2 regions of the Ventrimonas sp. genome follow, and region 2 is predicted to be linked to the other one. Evidence: a T-box and tRNA genes for the amino acid it is inferred to sense, from the RefSeq annotation. Region 2 holds a T-box; the other holds one or more tRNA genes.

Region 1 (6,940 bases), on a different contig from region 2:
CTGGATTACCTTGCATGCGGCCTCGACCCGAAGAAATCCACCATTTTCATCCAGTCTATGGTTCCGGAGCTCACTGAGCTTACTTTCTACTATATGAACCTGGTTACCGTTTCCCGTGTGCAGAGAAACCCAACCGTAAAGGCTGAGATCCAGATGCGTAACTTTGAGGCAAGCATTCCGGTCGGCTTCTTCTGCTACCCGATCAGCCAGGCAGCCGATATCACCGCATTCAAGGCTACCACCGTTCCGGTTGGTGAAGACCAGATGCCAATGATCGAACAGTGCCGCGAGATCGTGCACAAGTTCAATTCTGTATACGGCGAGACCCTGGTTGAGCCGCAGATCATCCTCCCGCAGAACCAGGCATGCTTAAGACTGCCAGGTATTGACGGCAAAGCAAAAATGAGCAAATCCCTGGGCAACTGCATCTACTTATCTGATGAGCCAGAGGATATCCGCAAGAAAATCATGTCCATGTTCACTGACCCCAACCACCTTCGCGTGGAAGATCCGGGACAGGTGGAAGGCAACCCGGTATTCATCTATCTCGATGCATTCTGCCGTCCGGAGCACTTCGCAGAATTCCTGCCGGATTACAACAGCCTGGATGAGTTAAAAGACCACTACCGCCGCGGCGGCCTTGGCGATGTCAAAGTCAAGAAGTTCTTAAACAATGTTATCCAGGACGAGCTGGCTCCGATCCGCGAGCGCAGAAAAGCATGGGAACAGCGTCTTCCGGATGTTTACGATATCCTGGCAGAAGGCAGCAAGCGTGCAAAGGAAACTGCAGCAAAGACCCTGGCAGATGTACGTCATTCCATGAAGATCGACTACTTCGACAATGGTACCTTAACCAAATAAAAGCGGCATTCATACAATGGCCGTCAATCGCACAAAAACCCCGGTGAAACCAATCACCGGGGTTTTTCAGTGCGGGCAACAGGACTTGAACCTGCACATCGGAGATACCAGAACCTAAATCTGGCGCGTCTGCCAATTCCGCCATGCCCGCGGATATGAAATTCTGTGTGCAGCGCGGGAATGCACTGCCGCTGTAAGATCATACAGATTGGAAAAGATCCCTACGCATATCTGCATAAGGATCTGACAATCAGGGTGGATAGAGGGATTCGAACCCTCGGCCTCCAGAGCCACAATCTGGCGCGCTAACCAGCTGCGCTATACCCACCATTATGAAATTCATCTTTCACTTTCGTGAAAGAAACGAGCCTGAAGGGATTCGAACCCCCGACCCACGGCTTAGAAGGCCGTTGCTCTATCCAGCTGAGCTACAGACTCACTTTGAAAAGATAAACTTTTCAAGAGCGGGTGATGGGAATCGAACCCACGTATCCAGCTTGGAAGGCTGGTGTTCTACCATTGAACTACACCCGCATATTCAATTCAATCGGGGTGACAGGATTCGAACCTGCGACCCCCTGGTCCCAAACCAGGTGCTCTAGCCAAGCTGAGCCACACCCCGGATCACTGAAAACCTGTATGTTCATCCGCTCTCTCAGAGTGCTACTGAACAACGCGAGAGTAATTATATAATACAGGTCTTCTTTTGTCAACAGTTTTTGAAAAATTTTTTTATATTTTTTTATTCCCCTAAAAACATCATGTGATATTTCGCGGTTCCGTCATCTGCCAGGTCCATGATCATGTAAGAAGGCATTCTGCCCTCCTGTCGCGGATAGGAAAGACTGCCCGGATTTAAAAGCGTGATTCCATCCAGCTCCTCCAGATATGGGCGGTGAGTATGACCGAACATGGCAATGTCACAGCCACGATCCTTTGCTTCCTCCCAGAGGCGGTCCACATCCAGAGATACATTATAATAATGACCGTGAGTCAGAAAAGCTCGGTGCGGTCCAAGATCCAGTTCTATTTCCCGGTCCAGCGAGGAAAAGAAATCATTGTTTCCCTGTACCATTACCAGATCACAGTCCTCATCAAGCCAGTCCGCGATCACATGCTCGCTTCCCTCTGCGTCTCCCAGATGGATCAGCATATCAAACGGCTTCTCCTTCTCGATCACATCATACAGGTTTCCGTCTTTTCTGTGGGTATCACTCACGATCAGTATCTTCATCAGGCTTCCTCCTCAAAGTAATGCTCTAATTCCTTTTTCATGGCCTCCAGCGCCTTGCCGCGATGGCTGATCGCATTTTTCTGCTCCATCGTGATTTCCGCGGAGGTCATGCCGAATTCCGGAAGATAGAGGATCGGATCATAGCCAAAGCCGCCGCATCCGGCCGGTTCCATGGCAATCTGTCCCTCCATAGCTGCCTCTGTGTGCAGAACACGTCCGTCCGGAAGGACTGCTGCAATATTGCAGACAAAGCGGGCACTGCGCTCCTGGCCTTTTGCGTCTGCCAGACGGTCAATGATATTCCGGTTCTTGATCTCGTAAGAGGTATCCTCGCCCATATAGCGTGCAGAATAAATGCCCGGCTCTCCGCCAATGTAATCCACCACAAGACCGGAGTCATCTGCCAGCACTATATCACCGGTGCAGTTCCAGACCGCGCGAGCCTTGATTTCCGCGTTTTCCGCAAATGATCTTCCATTTTCCACGATTTCGGGGTCTGCCCCGGCCTCCTTCATGGAAACCACCTCACAGCCCAGATCAGCCATGATCAAGCGGATCTCTTTCATTTTTCCGGCATTGCCGGTTGCAAAGACGATTCTGTGTTTTTTCATATTTTCTCCATTCTTTCTACTGCATCACCGTATATGCTTTCAGACAGAGGTTACACTCCTGCTCTGTTTCCACCCGTTCCCATACATCACCATCTGCACTTAAATATCCCTCTCCGTCCGTGATATCCACCAGGCAGCGTCCGTCTCCTGAATCGTATTCAATCGCCATGGGATGAACTGCTCCCGGCGTATGAAGCTTCAAGGTCACAGCAAAGCGCTCTCCCGGCTTAACTTTTACCGGTTCCGCAAGCGGTATGGTGTAATAGCCCGCATACGGAAGCGTTCCGGATACCGTTCCAAGCTTCTTTTGCTTTAAGTGCCTCCAGTCTGCTGCCGGCTGGTCCGGCACGTCCGTGACGATGCCGATCTCATATTCCGTATCTGCATCCACCGCATAAAATCCGACAGCACAGATCTGCTGCATGCCGGCTGAAGCCGTATAAACATTTGCTCCCCACACATTCTCATTTCCATAGCCGATCTGCCCCAGCCATCCGCACAGATCAGTCTGATAGATCCGGTCATAATTGTCTGCCGGTTCCACATCGGAATAGAGCAGATTGGTGGTACAGAGATTGGTATCGTAATAGGAAACATAGAAAAACCCCGCTTCGCCGAATCCCGTTCCCCAGCTGTTCTCGCAAAGAAAAGCGCCATTATCCGGCGGAAGCTCCGAAAAATTTTCTGCCGGATAATCATCATCCCAGCCCACAATGACCACATCGTGGTTGGGCGGAAGCGTTCCGGAATAATAGTAGGCTCCGGTTTTGTCATTATAGTAGCGGCTGTCCTGCTCCTGCCTCTGCAGTGTCGTATACAGTGCGCTCTGGACACCACCGGTCCGGTACACAGCTGCTTTGACAGCCTCACGGTCATATGCCGGCAGAATCCGGATCTCCTGTACATGCTTTGCCGCCGTCAGTCCCTCCGGCGAGATACCGTCCCCATAAGGATCCTCCTCCTCCAGGACAGGTCCTCTCCAGGAAAGCAGATAGGCCATGGACATGATATAGTCGCCTCCGCTTTTCTGATCCAGCAGAAAATTCGGATCATGGGACATATGGTCCTCCGAAAAATCATAGGATTCCTCCGGCAAAAGGCTGCTTTCCAGCGCCAAAAGCGATGCAAAGGCCCAGCAGGTGCCAAGATCTCCCTGGTTCTTTACCGGAGCTGTGCGTCCATCCTCCCGGGCATCATATCGCGCCGGAAGTTCTGAGTTTTCCGGTATCACAAGCTCTGTCACCGCAGAGGTTGTCTCTGATGTTGAAATTTTCTCAGCTGTACAGCCGACTGCAAAAAATGCCGCGGCAGTCAGCACAGGAACCAGCCACATCCGCGCAAATCTATTTTTCAATTCAGCTTCTCCCTGCCTGTTCCATGGAGGCTTACTGTTCACAATCCTGTTTTTTCGGTGCGCCCTCCGGTTTTCTTCTCGGCGGCTTCGGGCCCAGGAACTGATAGAAATAGGTCTTCATCATACCATTGTAGATCTTACGGTTTTTATCTGCCTTGCGGCCCATATACTTTTCAACATCTTCATAGGAAGTAATGATAAACGCAGACCAGCTGTCCAACGCCTTAAAGCGCTCTCCGATCTGGGTATACAGAGCCGGAAGATTCTTTTTGTCTTCAATACGCTCGCCATACGGCGGGTTGGTGATCAGGAAACCGTATTTTTTCGGATGGCTTAGCTCCGACACCGGTCTCTGCTGGAAATGGATCATATGAGCCACGCCAGCCAGCTCTGCATTGGCTCTGGCTGCCTTAATGACCTCCGGATCCAGATCATAGCCCTGAATATCCACACTCACCGTATCGTCCACCATCTCCTGGGCCTCATCCATAGCCTCATACCAGCACTTGCGCGGAATGATCTGCTTCCAGTCCTCTGAAAGGAAGGAGCGGTTCATGCCCGGCGCCATATTAGCCGCCATCATGGCTGCCTCAATGGGAAAGGTTCCGCTTCCGCAGAACGGATCTACCAGGATGCGGTCCTTATTCCACGGCGTCAGCATAATGAGGGCCGCTGCCAGAGTCTCCTCGATGGGAGCCTTGCTGGTCAGCTTGCGGTATCCGCGCTTATGAAGGGACTCGCCGGTGGTATCCAGCGCTACCGTCACAATATCCTTATACAAAGATACGCGCACCGGATAATCCGCACCGGTCTCCGGGATCACAGACACACCATAGCCCTGCTTCATGCGCTCTACCATAGCCTTTTTCATGATGGACTGGATATCAGACGGGCTAAAGAGCTTGCTCTTGATGGAATTGGCCTTCTTGACCCAAAAACGGCCATCCTGCGGGATATATTCCTCCCATGGCAGTGCCTTGGTTCCCTGGAAAAGCTCCTCAAAGGTGACAGCCTTAAAGCTTCCCACCTTCAGCAGAATACGCTCCGTCGTGCGCAGGAAAATATTCGCGCGGCAGATAGCCTCCGCATCTCCGAGGAAGGTTACCTTTCCGTCCTCCACCTGGGCAATCTCATAGCCGAGATCCAGGATTTCTTTTTTCAGGACTGCCTCCAGGCCAAAATGACAGGGTGCAATCAGTTCATATACTTTTGTCGCCATACCATTCCTTTCCTAACCTAATTTTGCCTCTTTGACTACATTTCCGTCAAAGTCAAGGATCTTGAAATCCTGCTCATCCAGGATCGCGTATGTAGCCGGATTGCCGCCCTTCGGGATGGAGGTGGAACCCGGGTTTAAGATGTAATGGCCGTTTACTTTTTCTGCCTTCAGAAGATGTGTATGACCATGTACCAGAATATCTCCTGCCTTTAACGGCGGCATCTGGTCCTGATTGAACAGATGACCGTGGGTAGCAAAGAAGGTCAGGCCATTTAACACCAGAATGGCATAATCCGCCATAACCGGGAACTCCAGAACCATCTGGTCTACCTCAGCCTCGCAGTTGCCGCGCACGGCAATGATCTCATTTTTGTACTCATTTAACATGGCGATCACCTGCTTCGGCGCATACTCCTGCGGAAGGTCGTTGCGTGGTCCGTGATACAGAAGATCACCCAGCAAAATCAGGCGCTCTGCTCCGGACTGACGGTACACCTCAAGCATTTTCCTGCAGTAATGGGCAGAACCGTGAATATCAGATGCAAACATGTATTTCATAGCGTATTCTCCTCGTCTTTTCTTGGAATTAATACTGTTATTTTATTACCCGCCCATGAACTTGTCAACGAATACCTCTGCCGAAATCATAACTGAAATCATAACCCGGAAATACCGCTCCCAAAAATCAGCATTGTGGTCCCCACTCAAGATACTTCCCACGGTAGGCCTGGATTCCGCCATATACATCCGCTGTCTCATATCCCAGAGAGGCCAGCCATCTGGCCGCCCGCATGCTGTTCGGTCCATGGTAACAGTAAAGCACGATCAGACTCTCCTGCGGCAGCTCCCCGATCCTGGCCCGCAGTTCTCCGTACGGAATATTCACAGCACCCCGGATATGTGCCCTGCGGTAGGCACGTGCATCCCGCATATCCACCAGAAACAGCCTCTTTCCCTGATCCAGGTATTCATCCAGCTGTGCTCCGCTTATCAGATCCCACATACGCATCCGCCTGTCCGTCTTTCTTACTATATCTTATGCAGACAGGCTGCGGTTGGACAATCCGCGAAAAAAGAATGTGCCTTTGCGCCGAGTGCGCATCCCTGCGGAGCGCTTTTTTGTTTCATAGGCGCAATTTCCTATGAAACAAAAAAAGGCCGTCTTCCCTGAGAAGACGACCCTTTTCCTGTTGCAGCCTGCTAATTTCTGCTGCTGTTATCCATATTGTTCCGGCTGCTGTTGTATGCTTTATTCCGGCTGCTATTCTGCGCCTTGTTCTGCCCGGAATTCCGGCTGCTGTTCTGGCCGGAATCGCGGCTGGTATTCCGGGTACTGTTCTTCTCAGAATCCACAGAGTCAGAAGTATGGCAGTTTCTGCTATTGTCCATATCATTGTAATGGTCTCTCATGATCGCTACCTCCTGTTTGAGCTGTAAATTTGTTACGGGATTAGTATGCGAATCTGCATTACAAATATACTGTCCTGATCCTGTCTGTTTTTTCCAAAACGGAAAAGCCGGACAGGGGAGCTGTCCGGCCTTCACTAGGGAGTATAAATAATTAATAAGGTTGAAGAACCTGACTAAGGGAATCAGCATTCTTCCGCTTCATTATACTGGAAATGTGTGGAAAAAGCAATGCGATTTAAAACATGCTTACA
Region 2 (6,940 bases):
TCTTCTGGTGCCCAGCATTCATCCCGCTGTGGAGGAACTGACGGCTGCACAGGCAGCAGCTGATCAGCAGGGTCAGCTGACCGGGCCTTACCCCACCGTCAGCCTCGCCCGCTTCCAGTATGAGCCCTTCGTCCTGATGTACAAGGAGTCCACTATCCGGGCCATCACCGATGAGATTTTCCGAAAATCCGGTTTTACCCCAAATGTTCTTTTTGAAACTGCCAGCAACAATACTGTACTCTCCATGATCGAGGCAAACCTCTGCTGCGGCGTAGTTCCTGAACACTATGTACGCAGGCTGCCAAAGGGAATCAGCTGTTTCTCATTTGCATCCCATCCGTCCTGGGACATTGTAGCCAACTACCGCAAAAACGGATACTTAAGCGAAGCCGCTAAATACTTTATTGAACTGGTCCGCGCCTTCTGGGCCTGACAACATCAGCAAAAACGAAAAAGGTCCGGGAAAGACCGCCGAACAGGCGCTTTCCCGGACCTTTTTACCGATTTCATATAAAATTTTAGTATGCTCTGCCCCAGTAAACCATCTTCTTGGCCGGCTTGCCGCAGCATACGCACTTATCGGAGAGATTCTCCTGTGCAAACGGCATGCAGCGGGAGGTCGCAGCTGTATCTTCTTTGATTTTGTCCTCGCAGGCCTGATCGCCGCACCACATAGCTTTTACAAAGCCCGGCTTCTCGTTGATGGTTTTTACAAACTCATCGTAGGTGGTTGCAACGTAGGTGTGAGAATCGCGGTGTGCTCTTGCGCGCTCCAACATATCACTCTGGATAGTGTCTAAGAGCTCGCTTATCTTGGCTTCGATCTCGTCTAAGGAAACCGTGATCTTCTCATGAGTATCACGGCGGACCAGAACTGCCTCGTTGTTCTCGATATCTCTCGGTCCGATCTCCACACGTACCGGAATTCCGCGCATCTCAGACTCACTGAACTTCCAGCCCGGGCTCTTGTCAGAATCATCTACTTTTACGCGGAAGTTGGAAAGAACGTCTTTCAGTGCAAATGCCTTGTCCAGAACGCCCTCTTTCTGCTGCTGGATCGGCACGATCACAACCTGGGTCGGAGCGATTCTCGGCGGCAGCACCAGACCGTTGTTATCACCGTGTACCATGATGATCGCACCGATCATACGGGTCGTCATGCCCCAGGAAGTCTGATGAACGTACTGCAGAGTATTGTCCTTTGCTGCATACTGGATGCCGAATGCCTTTGCAAAGCCGTCACCAAAGTTATGGCTGGTTCCGGACTGCAGTGCTTTTCCGTCATGCATCAGGGACTCGATGGTGTAGGTAGCCTCTGCGCCTGCGAATTTCTCTTTATCAGTCTTCTGACCGCGGATTACCGGAATAGCCAGCACCTGCTCACAGAAATCTGCATAGAGATTCAGCATCTGGATGGTTCTTGCCTCTGCTTCCTCTGCGGTTGCGTGAGCGGTGTGCCCCTCCTGCCATAAGAACTCTCTGGAACGCAGGAACGGACGGGTGGTTTTTTCCCATCTGACTACAGAACACCACTGGTTGTATACCTTCGGCAGGTCACGGTAAGAGTGGATATCCTTTGCATAGAAATCACAGAACAGAGTCTCTGAGGTCGGGCGCACGCACAGACGCTCCTGAAGCGGCTCCAGGCCGCCGTGGGTTACCCATGCAACCTCCGGCGCAAAGCCTTCCACATGATCTTTTTCTTTCTCCAGAAGGCTCTCCGGAATGAAGAGCGGCATATATACATTCTGAACTCCGGTTTCCTTAAAGCGGCGGTCCAGCTCATGCTGGATATTCTCCCAGATTGCATAACCAGCCGGTTTGATGACCATGCAGCCCTTTACGCTTGCGTAGTCACACAGCTCTGCTTTTTTTACCACATCCGTATACCACTGGGCGAAATCCTCGTCCATGGATGTGATGGCTTCTACTAATTTCTTATCCTTTGCCATGATAACTCTCCTTTATTTTTAATGAAAAAAAGTGCGCTTCCTCGCGACGCATTTTATTTCATAGGACGTAATTTCCTATGAAATAAAAAATCATCCGGTCCTCTGCCATTTCTGACAAGGGACCGAATGACCAGATAAATTCGGCGGTACCACCCTGATTAGCGCTGCAATGAATGCAGAATCGCTCACTCTATGCTCCGTTAACGCCGGAAACTACGCTGCAGTTCACTGCAGGACTCCAAGGCCGGTTCAGCTTCCAGGGACATGACGGCCTTGCACCAGATAGCCATCTCTCTGTGATGTAATGTCTGCTTACTAATCCTCTTCACTGTCGTTTTCTCTTGCTTGATTTTAAGCCATTTTCCGCACTTTGTCAAGGGAAGCTGAACTTTCCTTTTTCCATGTTATGTGAAATTGTTATCAGTTTTTTGTGAAACAACGATATGTGAAAATAGAGGAAGGCGGTCTCATTCACTTCCGGACCTTTATTCAGCTTTGTAGCTCAAATTTTTATATTGATTCGTACCCCATCTGAAGCGTGATGGCCGCATCTTCCGTCACTTCATCGTTGTCGAACCAGGTGTAGCTACGGACAATTTCGGATAGATTGCCGTTTTCTGCGTCGTAGACCTGTTGTGGAATGCTCTCGATGAGTTTTCCCAGGTTATCGCCCGCTTTCACCTCCGGCATGGGCTGGCCTGCTTTTTTGTACAGCATGCCGATGGCACATGTTACTTCACAGGTATTGATAAGCCGGGACGGCGGCGTAAACAGGGTTGATTTCAGTTTTACAGACTGAACGGTTAATTCATAAACCATAATGGATTCCTCCTCTTTTTTCCAGTTTCAGTATACTGTAATTTCCCCGCTGGTGCAATTTGATTCTCCTATGAAAAATTGAATGTTAAAACAGAAAAGACGGCGCTGCTCAAAATAGGGCAGCACCGTCTTTTCATGCTTTTAATGTATAGAAATCTTGAATCAGGGATACATCATAATAAATTTTATCCCGTTCCAGAAAACAGCTTTTTCCATGCTTCACTTCCAGAATAGTGACGGCGCAGTTGGCTGGCACACCACCCTGCCAGAAATCAGAGGGATTCTCATACAGATGGTTCAGGATTCCCCGCAGTGCACAACCGTGGGTTGCAACGAGAATGGTTTTGTCCTGAAAGACTTCGTTCCGAATCAGTTCCTCATAAAAATCTTTTCCTCGCTCGCATACCTGACGTATATTCTCCCCACCGGGTGCTCCCCGAAAAAAGAACGGATTGGTGTAAAATAGTTCAAACCGTTCTTTTCCTCCAGCTTCTGCAATTTCTTCCGGTGTCAGGCCGTCCCAGTCTCCCCAGGTAATCTCCCGGATTCTGGCATCCTGGATACAGGGAATATCCGCATTTCCCGTTATGATCTGCGCGGTCTCCCGTGCACGCTGATAAGGACTCGTAATTACCAGGTCAAACGGGATCGTTCCCATATTCTCACGGGTAATCTCCGCAAGCCTTCGTCCATTTTCATTCAATAGAATATCCGATTCTCCCTGTAGCTTTCTTCTGCAGTTCCAGTCGGTTTCCCCGTGTCTTATCACATATAATTTCACGCTGTTTTCCTTCACTTACGACATTCTTTTTAACATTACCGCGGTTGTGATGGCCAGTTCGCTGTAAGTCTCCGCGTTTACACCGCAACCGGTGGTAAACAGGCCATTGACATCTGGCAGAGCTGCAATATCAAGATACGTTTCCATATTCACGCCACCACCATATACAATGTACACCGCTTCTGCTACATCACTTCCATATAAGGAAGCCACAACACTGCGAATATAATGATGAACCATCTGAATATGAGAAAGGTCTGCAGTAGATTTCTTTCCAATGGCCCACATAGGCTCATAAGCAAAGATAATCCTCCTCGCCTCCTCCTTCGACACTCCATCCAGAAGCTCCTCCAGTTGTTTTTGGATGAATGCCTGAACCTGCTCATCCGATTCTTTCAGCTCCTCGCCCACACACAGGAACGGATGCAAACCAATCTTCACAGCAGTTTTCAGTTTCCGGTTTGACATCTGGTTATCTTCCTTCAGGTAACGCCGCCGTTCCTGATGATTGATCTCCACATACCGGCAGCCGATGTCCAGGAGCATCTGCCCGGACACCTCACCAGTGTAGGCACCGTCCAGTTCCCAGAACATGTCCTGGCCCCCCACCTTTACCACACTGTCCGGATTTAGATGCTTTGTAATCTCCGGGATCACTGGAAAGGATGGAAAGATCACAACCGGATAGTCATGAAAGTCCTTCAGTTTCTCCTGCAGCTCTCTCGCAATGCGGATGCTGTCCTGATATCCATTTACCATTTTCCATCCGGAACCACAAATGAAATGCTTCACGTTATTCTCCACCTTACTACTTATTATTCAAAAATTCCTCTGCCACACGCATGGACTGCTTCATGTTATCTCCGCTGGCAATGCCTTTTCCGGCAATATCAAACGCGGTTCCGTGATCAACGGAAGTACGGATGATCGGAAGTCCGATAGTGCAGTTTACACACTCGCTCATGAGCTGCAGCTTCGCTGCGATATGTCCCTGATCATGATACATGGCAATAGCTGCATCATAGATACCATTTAATGTCTTGTTGAACACAGAATCCGGCGGAATCGGGCCGGTAACGTTGATGCCCTCTTCCTTTGCCGCTTCAATGGCCGGAATGATCTCTTCAATCTCCTCCATACCGAACAGCCCGTGTTCTCCTGCATGCGGATTTAATCCGGCTACCGCGATCAGCGGATTCTCCATTCCGGTCTGCTTTAATGCCTTGTCCATCAGCTCAATGCAATCCAGGACACGCTGCTTCGTTGCCCGGTTGCAAGCCTCACGAAGAGAACAATGGGTCGAAACATGCATGATCTTAAGCGGTCCGTAAAACATCATAGCATACTTTTTGGTTCCTGTCAGGGTTGCAAAGATCTCAGTATGACCGTCATAATTATGACCGCCCATATGCAGGGCTTCTTTGTTGAGCGGTGCAGTTACCACTGCATCAATTTTCCCTGCGTTCGCATCTGCAATGGCATGTGCGATGTACTGGTATGCCGCATCTCCGCATTTAGCGGAAAGCTTGCCAATCTCATACTGGTCCATGGTCAGATGATTCGGATCGATTACATTGATCACACCGTCCTCGTACTCCTCCGGAGCCTGAATTTCCTTAAATTTACAATCCAGCTTTAACAGATCATTATAAAATTTCAGAATATCGACAGCACCGTACACAACGTATTTTCCCCCAAACTCTGTGCCGTCTCCCAGCGCTTTCATAATAATTTCCGGTCCGACTCCGGCCGGATCTCCCATGGTGATTCCCAGTCTTTTCATGAACAATCCTTCCCTTCCGCTCAAACTTTATTTTTACATCCGCTCTTTGAAATACACGATGGATTTTGCCAGTGCTTCCCGGTCTCCGATGGAGCCACCCTTTACAATACAGGGAAGTCCCGGATAATCACCGCCGTCCAGCTGAATCAGGGCAATAATTGGAAGAACCTCCTCCACCAGTTTTGCGCCGTGGGCGTGATTATAATTATTGACGCTGATGGCGGTATCACCGCCGGTCAGAAAGCATCCGCATACCTTTGCTTCCTTCAGTATCAGAGCAGAAAGCTCTCCAATCCGGGACTGGGCGTATTTGGCTACTGCCGTGCGGCTCATTCCCTTTTCTTTACCGACTTTAACAGCTTCCAGATAGTCCTCATGCTCCCTGGCCGTCACAACAACAACATCCTGTCCATAGTGAAGCAGGTCAATGGCTTCCCTGGCTGCTTTCTGAATATCGCCGCCGCGAAGCAGTTCCGCGATATTCATTTCCACAACCTTCGCTCCGGCTTCCTGCGCCACCCGCACCTGCATTCTGGAGGTCTCACTAATGCTTCCCACCAAAGCGAGCACCGGATACTGTACACGCATGGTCTTTACCAGCGCATTGGCCATACCAGCCGAGCCTACCCAGAGAACCTTTTTCTTCAGACTTAAAATGTATTCCACTACCACATTCAGGTCTGAATTCTCCAGGACATCAAAGGTCACAATCTTTGCCTGCCCCACATCCATGGTCTGATTTCTCACTTCATTGAGGGAGAAGTGCACCACCGGCTCTTCCATCTCCTTCTTCATGAGCTTTTCCAGATTATCCTCGGTTACCAGACACAGCGGATCCTTCATAATCTCTGTTTCGGTAATCCGCACACCGTTCATCATCAGGGTGCCATCCACAACCATCCGGTTGGAATCCGGATTAGCCGGATTAAACACAATAAGATCCGGTTTCAGTACTTCCTTGGCTGCAGTCATCTCAGCCTTCAGATTTCCTCGCAGCGTGGAATCAATCTTTTTGTAGTAATATTCGTATGGATACGGATTCATGCTCTGCAGAATGCTTTTTACCTTCGTGTAAGCCTCCTCAGCCGGAATATTGCGTGATTCCGTATCGATCACATAAGACTTTTCCGGATTAATCTCGTCCGTATCAAAAATAATGTGTGCTTCAATTCCGTTTTTGGTCATCTGCACACCAGCATCTCCGGCACCCGTAAAATCATCTGCCAACATCAGTAATTTGCCCATAACAGATTCCTCTTTATCTTTCCGGTTATTGTTTTGGATACTTCGGACAGCCAAACTTCTTTGCCCACCAGGTTGTGATAAACGGTACGAGCAGTGCGCTTAAAACAGTAGATGCTGCCACCTGTACAGTTGCTACAGATGCAAATGCTTCCCATGCCGGATCTGCGATGGCAATGGCTGCCGGTACTGCTACTGCATTTCCTGCGGTTGTAGCTACGGCCCACCCTGCATAACCAGGACGCTTGCCGATAAATCTGTCACAGCATACGATAAATGCGCCGCCGATAAAGATAGTGATCAGGCCAAGTACAACACCGGAAACTCCTCCCTTTACCACGTTAGCCAGGTTGATGCCTGCAC

The links. A T-box is a leader RNA that pairs with one kind of tRNA and senses whether it is charged. The one in region 2 lies ahead of proS (proline--tRNA ligase), so its partner is inferred to be a tRNA-Pro.
Region 1: it has a tRNA-Pro gene. The T-box ahead of proS (proline--tRNA ligase) is inferred to sense a tRNA for this amino acid. The anticodon was not compared.

Annotation. Positions count from the first base shown of each region.
Region 1 is NZ_DBFCCJ010000082.1:18,818-25,757, reverse strand. Features, by position in the region: gene trpS (tryptophan--tRNA ligase) at 1-861, shown strand, start outside; tRNA gene ACMP1L_RS13280 (tRNA-Leu) at 932-1,012, opposite strand; tRNA gene ACMP1L_RS13275 (tRNA-His) at 1,116-1,189, opposite strand; tRNA gene ACMP1L_RS13270 (tRNA-Arg) at 1,226-1,299, opposite strand; tRNA gene ACMP1L_RS13265 (tRNA-Gly) at 1,325-1,395, opposite strand; tRNA gene ACMP1L_RS13260 (tRNA-Pro) at 1,409-1,483, opposite strand; gene ACMP1L_RS13255 (metallophosphoesterase family protein) at 1,604-2,095, opposite strand; gene rdgB (RdgB/HAM1 family non-canonical purine NTP pyrophosphatase) at 2,095-2,706, opposite strand; gene ACMP1L_RS13245 (lectin like domain-containing protein) at 2,723-4,060, opposite strand; gene ACMP1L_RS13240 (THUMP domain-containing class I SAM-dependent RNA methyltransferase) at 4,092-5,279, opposite strand; gene yfcE (phosphodiesterase) at 5,292-5,837, opposite strand; gene ACMP1L_RS13230 (rhodanese-like domain-containing protein) at 5,965-6,282, opposite strand; gene ACMP1L_RS13225 (hypothetical protein) at 6,480-6,689, opposite strand; gene ACMP1L_RS13220 (C40 family peptidase) at 6,925-6,940, opposite strand, start outside.
Region 2 is NZ_DBFCCJ010000041.1:30,479-37,418, reverse strand. Features, by position in the region: gene ACMP1L_RS07365 (LysR family transcriptional regulator) at 1-433, shown strand, start outside; gene proS (proline--tRNA ligase) at 519-1,952, opposite strand; T-box leader at 2,067-2,290, opposite strand; gene ACMP1L_RS07355 (DUF3837 family protein) at 2,463-2,771, opposite strand; gene ACMP1L_RS07350 (histidine phosphatase family protein) at 2,905-3,552, opposite strand; gene ACMP1L_RS07345 (triose-phosphate isomerase family protein) at 3,568-4,344, opposite strand; gene pdxA (4-hydroxythreonine-4-phosphate dehydrogenase PdxA) at 4,361-5,335, opposite strand; gene ACMP1L_RS07335 (four-carbon acid sugar kinase family protein) at 5,369-6,580, opposite strand; gene ACMP1L_RS07330 (2-keto-3-deoxygluconate permease) at 6,606-6,940, opposite strand, start outside.